DNA from 2 places in the Gordonia sp. SL306 genome. Region 2 is predicted to be linked to the other one. Evidence: riboswitches for the same ligand, from Rfam matches in the RefSeq annotation. Region 2 holds a riboswitch; the other holds the start of a gene.
What was found. A riboswitch is a leader RNA that binds a small molecule or an ion and turns the genes downstream of it on or off. The one in region 2 is predicted to bind cyclic di-AMP.

Region 1 (3,402 bases), 1.9 Mb from region 2:
GTCATTACGATCGACCGCCTGTCCGGAACTGTTCTGCGCCTCGCTGGAACGCGGCAGCGTCTTGCCCGCCTGCTCGTAGGCCCACACCATGAGGCCCGAGCAGTCGAACGAATCGGGTCCGGTGGCCCCCCACACGTACGGATCACCGATCCGGCTCAGCGCGGCCTGCACCGCGACGAGCGCGGCAGACGTGCCCCTCGGCACGAACCGCGGATCGAAATCGAACTTCGGGCCACGCAGGGCCGCCAGCTGCTTGCCGGTCATGGATTCGTACACCGCACGGATCTGCACGGCCTGCAGCTGCAGATTCGCCTGCTTCGCCTGCAGCTCACCACGTGTCTTCTCGGCCGAGGCCACGGCAGCGGTCGCCTCGGTCGCGGTCTTGTCCGCGGAGGCCTTCGCCGCCAACGTGTTCCGGCGAGCGTCCTTGAGGCCCTTGAGGTCGGTGGCCGCCTGACGCGAGATCAATTCCAGACCCGACATCTGGTCGAGCAACGACTGGGGTGAATCGCTGACCAGCACGGCGTACAGACGATTGACCCGGGCGCCCTTGTAACTCGCACGGACGATCGAGTCGACACGACCCTGATAGCTCTCGAGACGCTTCTGCGTAACGACGAGCGTGCGGTCGGCGTCGGTCGACGCCTTCTTCGAGTCGGCCACGATGCGTCGCTGCTTGTCGTACTCGATCTGCGCGTTGTGCATCGCCTCCGCCGACTTCTCGGCGTCGTCGCTGAGCTTTTTGTATTGGGTGAGCAGCTGATTCGGCGACCGGACCGGCGCTGCCGAGGCGTCACCGGCACCAACCGTCGCAGCGAATTGGCCGGAGGACACCACGAGCGCCATCACCGCGGCGACGAGTATCACTGGCACAGCCCGCGCCCGTGCGGTCCACCATCCGGAAACCACGGTTGTCACTTCTCCTCCGCCACTGTCCCCCCGATCACGTGCCCTGACGGCGATCCGGATGGACCGTTCCTGTCAGGCCAGGTGATTTGTTTGGGCGGATCACGCATTCCACGTGATCCGCCCAAACGAGTTCACATCCTCATCGGTGACCGACGCTCAGTAGCGCCGGATGCCGGTCACCGACCAGTTGGAGACCTTGTCCTTCTTGACCGGCACTCCGGCGGTCGACGCATGGACGAAGGTTCCGTTGCCGATGTACATGCCTGCGTGGCCGCCGCCGTCGAAGATCAGCACGTCGCCGGGCTTGGCGGCTGCGATCGACGCCACCGGCGTGCCGCCACCGAGCTGCCCATAGCTGTCGCGCGGGATGGTCTTGCCTGCCTGCTTGTACGAGTAGTAGACGAGACCCGAGCAGTCGAAGGCGTTCGGACCGGCCGAACCGTAGACGTACGGCGCACCGATCTTGCTCTCCGCGACCCGCACGGCCTTCTGGGCCGCCGTCGGCTTCGCACCCAGGAAGCCGCCGTCGTCACCCTTGGGCTTGAACTGCTGCGGGATCTGGTTGTCGTTCAGACCGGGCACGGTGAAGGTACCCAGATTCGGAACGGAGACACTCGCACCGGGCGACTGGGCTGCGGGAGTGACCGGAGCTGCCTTGGGGGCAGGCGCCGCCTTGTGCTCCTGGAATTGCTGGGGGACCTGCTTGGTATCGACCCCAGGAAGTTCGAATGTGCCGACATTGGGCACGTGTATCGGCGCTGCGAGCGCCGGTCCCGCGACAGCGGCGAGCGAGCCGACGGTGATCGACCCTGCAACCACCGCGCGCTTGGCTACCTTGGTGCCGCGGTTGGGCTGTTCCAAACGATGTTTCGCCACGAAGCGATCTCTCCTTGCTCTCCCTTCGACCGCCGACCGAGTTAGCTGTCGGGTTCGGGCCGGAAGAATGGCCCTACACACGTGTCGCGACGACGTCGAAAACGTCGCCGGGCATGCGCGATTCACCCCGATTCGGATCACTCCGAAAACTGATGGTTCCCCGGTTCGCCTGTGGCGATTGAGCGGTGACCGATCCAGACCACTCCTGTTGGAGCGGGACGCTCTGCAAAGGTCTCGGAAAGGTTACGAAATCCGATGCGGGTCTGTCCACCGACCCTTTCGGGCCTGAATTGGCGCGTGCGCTCAACCAGCGCGCAGAATACGGAGTTGCCGACCGGAAACCACGCCGCCATCTGCGGTTTTCCCATTTCTTGCAGATACTGCAGCGGCACTGGAGACCATTGCAGCGGCCTCGAAAACACCGATCGCGGCGTCGATGTCGGCGTCTCCCGGCACCCCCGATCTCGTAACCTTTCCTCCACCTTCGGCAGTGGGGTTTTCGCAGTTGGGGGCGTCGAACAGCACTTGCATCATGCAGCCGTCGCAGGCGACGGGACGACCCGGGCAGGACTGGCAGTCGATGTACATGTGTGATCTCCATCTCAATCGCGTGCTCTGGGTATGTCGACGGGCCGAAATCGCCTGACTCGGCTCCGTGCGCCACACGTGATGGACACTAGGGACGGCCACCGACAGATCCGGCCCGATCACCGGTCGAACTCAATTTCCCCGCCTGTCACATCAGAATCTGTCGTAACGTCGAACTAGTGTTCGGAGCGTGGTGCTCAGGGGGCAGACGGACGGCGGACAACTCACCTTCGCCGATCTGGACGACAACGACGACGACGGATTCCGGCCCGATCGCTCACTGTTCGACACCACGCTCGTCGTCGTGGACCTCGAGACGACGGGAGGCAGTCCGACCGACGATGGGATCACCGAGATCGGCGCGGTGAAGATCCGCGGCGGTGAGGTCATCGGCGAGTTCGCGACGCTGGTGGATCCCGGGCTGCCCATCCCCCCGCAGATCGTCACGCTCACCGGCATCACCGAGGCGATGGTCAGCGACGCGCCGATGATCGGTGCAGTGCTGCCCTCGTTCGTGGAGTTCGCCCGCGGCTCGATCCTGGTGGCCCACAACGCCCGATTCGACATGGGTTTCCTCCGACAGAACGCGGCGCGACTGGGGATCGACTGGCCGTTCACCGCCAGCCTGTGCACGGTGACCATGGCCCGTCGCATCCTGACACGCGATGAGGCCCCCACCGTCCGGTTGTCCGCTCTCGCCGATCTCTTCGACGTCTCGACGCGGCCGACCCACCGTGCCCTCGACGATGCGCGCGCGACGGTCGAGGTGTTCCATCACCTCCTCGAACGGGTCGGCAATCAGGGCGTCGACACCTACCGCGAACTGACCGCCTATCTGCCGCGATCGAATCCCCGGTTGCGCGCCAAACGCACCCTGGCGCGGGACCTGCCGTCGCGGCCCGGTGTCTATCTCTTCCGCGGTCCGTCGGAGGAGGTGTTGTACGTGGGCACCGCCGTCGACCTGCGGCGCCGGGTCATGTCGTACTTCACCGGCAGCGACCCCCGCCGACGCATCGGCGAGATGGTGAA
Region 2 (3,402 bases):
CGGCGGCGACCACTGATGCCCGAATGGTCCGTCGGCGTACAGGTGGTGCGGGCCTCGTTGTCCGACAACGAGATCGACCTGGCATCACACGAAGCCCTCGTCGTCGAGGCCGCGGGCGGTGCCGCCGGCGCGGTCGTGGGGTTCGTGGGTGCGGTACGCAACCACGATGGCGGGCACGAGGTCACCCGGCTGGTCTACTCCGCCCATCCGACGGCGCCTGCGGTGCTGTCCGACGTCGTCGGCGAGGTCGCCGGGGCAGCCGCCGGGGTCCGTGCCGTGGCGGTGTCGCATCGGGTCGGAGAACTCGCGATCGGCGATGTCGCCTTCGTGGTGGCGGTCGCGGCCGATCATCGTCGGGCGGCGTTCGAGCTCTGCGCGCGCCTGGTCGACGAGGTGAAGGCGCGATTGCCGGTGTGGAAGCACCAGTTCTTCGGCGACGGCAGTGACGAGTGGGTCGGCTCGGCATGACCTCGCAACGGGATGAGGACGACGCGTCACAACCGCGCCGCCACGAGACGCCGACCGAGCGACTCGACCGAAACTGGGCCAGCCTGCTGCAGGAGCTGCGGGTGGTGCAGACCGGCGGTCAGATCCTCACCGGTCTGATGCTGACCGTCCCGTTTCAAGAGGGCTTCGAGGAGCTGAGCTCTCGTGAGCAGTACATCTTCGTCGTCAGCCTGGTTTTCGCGGTGCTGTCGACGGTCACCTTGATCTCGCCGGTGGCATTGCACCGATTGTTGTTCCGGCGCCACGCGATCGATCAGCTGGTGGACCGCGCACACCTGTTGACGCTGATCGGCATCGGATTGCTCGGAATCGCACTCATCGGCGTTCTCACGGTCATCTTCGACATCGTGTTCGGCGGCTGGGCCGCGATCACGGCCGGGTGTCTGGCCCTGGTGGTCTTTCTGTTCATGTGGGTCGCGATGCCGCTGCGTGAACGGCGACGGTTGTCACGACGCGACTGACCGGCCGTCCATGAGGGTGGAAAAGGGCCCCGCACGGGTCTGAAACCATCGTGCGGGGCCCTTCGACTGTGGGCCCGTGGATCGGGCCGAGTCAGCTGCTCCTATCAGGGAGTGGGCAGCTGGTCCTTGTGCTCGTTGAACATCTTGATCTGGTCCGGGGTGAGCTCGTAGCCGCTCTTCTTGGCCATGTCCCACATGTTCTTGACCTCGGGCGAGATCTTGCCCTTCTCCTGCGCCTGGCTCAGCGCGGAGTCGAGCTGCTTCTGCACGTCACCGGTGCTCTTGGCCTCGGGTGCGGCCGACCAGTTGAACGGTGCCGGGAGCTTCGGGAGCTGCAGGCGCGGTGCCTCGCTCGGCGCGCTGCGCTGGGTGGCGCCCGAGAGTCCGGTGCCGCACACGGGCCATGCGCCCTTGCCCTGGCTGCCCAGCACGCGCTCGGCCACCGTGATCTGCTGCTCCTTGGTGGCCTGATCGGCGCTCGGAGCGAACTGGGTGCCGCCGTGGCCGGCCCAGGTGCTCTGGCTGAACTGGAGTCCGCCCTGGTAGCCGTTGCCGGTGTTGATGGCCCAGTTGCCGCCCGACTCGCACTGGGCGACCTGGTTCCATTCGGCGTCGGTTGCGGCGTTGGCCGAACCGGTGCCACCCAGGAGGGCGGCGCCGCCGCCGAGGACGGCCCCGGTGAGGGCGACCTTGGCGAAGGTCTTGGTGGGAGTGCCTGTCGTCGGTTTGCGATGGCGTCCGGACATGGTGGTGTTCCTCTCTCCACGCGCCTACGAAGTCAGCTGTCGGGTTCGGGCGAGAGGTGCCCGGTCTCGGCCTGACGTGAGTCACGCCGGGACTTAACCCCAAGGACGTCGTGATGACCGCCCGGTTCTCTGTCGGAGGGTGGGTCCCCCGTCCTCGCTCCTAGATGTCGTTCTGGTGAGTCCCGTGACGGAGCGAGGTTCGGCGCGGCCGACGGGACGTTATGCATTTGGTTACTTGCTCGTGACCCCCCAGGGGGCGTCGTTCAGTCACAGTACGACGTCTGCGAGCTCGAATCACGTTGTTGGCAAGCCTGTTTTCGGCGCCTGATTGGGTCTCCCGACCCAATTCGAGGGTCGTCCCTGCTCACGGGGCGATAGTCGACTTGTGTCCTTCTCGTTATCGACCCGTTATGTGAGGAAGCTCACAAGGGGGATGTGGCGTCAGCCACCGGCAAATGGCGGCAGAACGTCGACGGTCGCACACGTCCCAAGGGCCACAGTGCGATCGCAGAGCGCGACGGAGTCGCGAAGATATGAACACCGCGCCAACACCCGCCGCAGATCCGGATTGTCGGCGGACAGGATCGTCTCGAGATCGGCGAGCGTCGTGTCCGCGTCGACGTCGACGACGGCCGTGTCACTGCCCGCCGCGGCGCGCGCGGCAGCGAAGTACCGGACGGTCAATTCCATCGCCGATCAGCCCCCGATGGCCGACATCGGCCGGGTGGGCTGGTGGAACTCGGGGCTGTTGACCCCGTGCCCGGCGGCCTTGACCCAGGTGTTGCCGCGCCAGAGGTCGGCGATTGCCGCATCGAGGCGATCGCCCTGCAGGCCGCTGCGCAGCACGGCGCGGAGATCGGTCTCCGACTCCGCGAACAGGCAGTTGCGCAAAGCGCCGTCGGCGGTGAGCCGAGTGCGATCACAGTCTCCGCAGAAGGGACGGGTGACCGATGCGATCACTCCGACGCGCGCGGGCGCACCGTCCACGTCGTGACCGTCGACCAGCCAGGTCGCGGCCGGAGCACTGCCGCGTGGCCGGGGATCGGGCAGCAGGGTGTAGCGGGCGCGCAGCGCCGCGAGGATCTCGTCGGCGGTCACCATCGACGACCGGTCCCAGCGGTGCTCGGCGTCCAGTGGCATCTGCTCGATGATGCGCAGCTGATAGCCCTGGTCGAGGCAGAACCCGAGGAGGTCGGGGAGGCGGTCGAGATCGTCGTGGCCGGCGAGGACTGCGTTGACCTTGATTGAGCGAACTCCGGCGGCTCGGGCGGCGGCCAGACCGTCGACGACGTCGTCGAGGCGGTCACGACGGGTGATCGCGGCAAATCGCTGTCGGTCGACGGTGTCGAGTGAGACGTTGATCCGGTCCAGTCCGGCCGCCACCAGCGGTTCGATCCGGTGCCGGAGACCGAGGCCGTTGGTGGTCATCGCGATCTCGGGTGCGGCAGGCAGGGCAGACATGGCGGCGATCAGGTCGTCGAGGTCGCGACGGAGCAGCGGCTCGCCGCCGGTGAAACGGATCGTGCGGATGCCGAGGTCGCGGACCGCCACGGTCATCACCCGGATCAGCTCCGTGGTCGTCAGCACGTCGTCGGTGGGCAGCCAGTCGAGGCCCTCGGCGGGCATGCAATAGGTGCAACGCAGATTGCAGCGATCGGTCACCGACACGCGCAGGTCGGTGACGATCC

Region 1: linked by a shared signal. The riboswitch ahead of OVA31_RS00955 (C40 family peptidase) and the one ahead of OVA31_RS16735 (transglycosylase family protein) in region 2 are both predicted to bind cyclic di-AMP.

What each region holds. Positions count from the first base shown of each region.
Region 1 covers NZ_CP113063.1:212,267-215,668, forward strand. The annotation lists gene OVA31_RS00950 (C40 family peptidase) at 1-846, opposite strand, end outside; gene OVA31_RS00955 (C40 family peptidase) at 1,066-1,785, opposite strand; cyclic di-AMP (ydaO/yuaA leader) riboswitch at 1,800-1,980, opposite strand; gene OVA31_RS00960 (hypothetical protein) at 2,089-2,373, opposite strand; gene OVA31_RS00965 (DEDD exonuclease domain-containing protein) at 2,564-3,402, shown strand, end outside.
Region 2 covers NZ_CP113063.1:3,648,987-3,652,388, forward strand. The annotation lists gene OVA31_RS16720 (MogA/MoaB family molybdenum cofactor biosynthesis protein) at 1-16, shown strand, start outside; gene OVA31_RS16725 (molybdenum cofactor biosynthesis protein MoaE) at 16-468, shown strand; gene OVA31_RS16730 (DUF6328 family protein) at 465-968, shown strand; gene OVA31_RS16735 (transglycosylase family protein) at 1,073-1,714, opposite strand; cyclic di-AMP (ydaO/yuaA leader) riboswitch at 1,720-1,929, opposite strand; gene OVA31_RS16740 (MoaD/ThiS family protein) at 2,156-2,404, opposite strand; gene moaA (GTP 3',8-cyclase MoaA) at 2,411-3,402, opposite strand, start outside.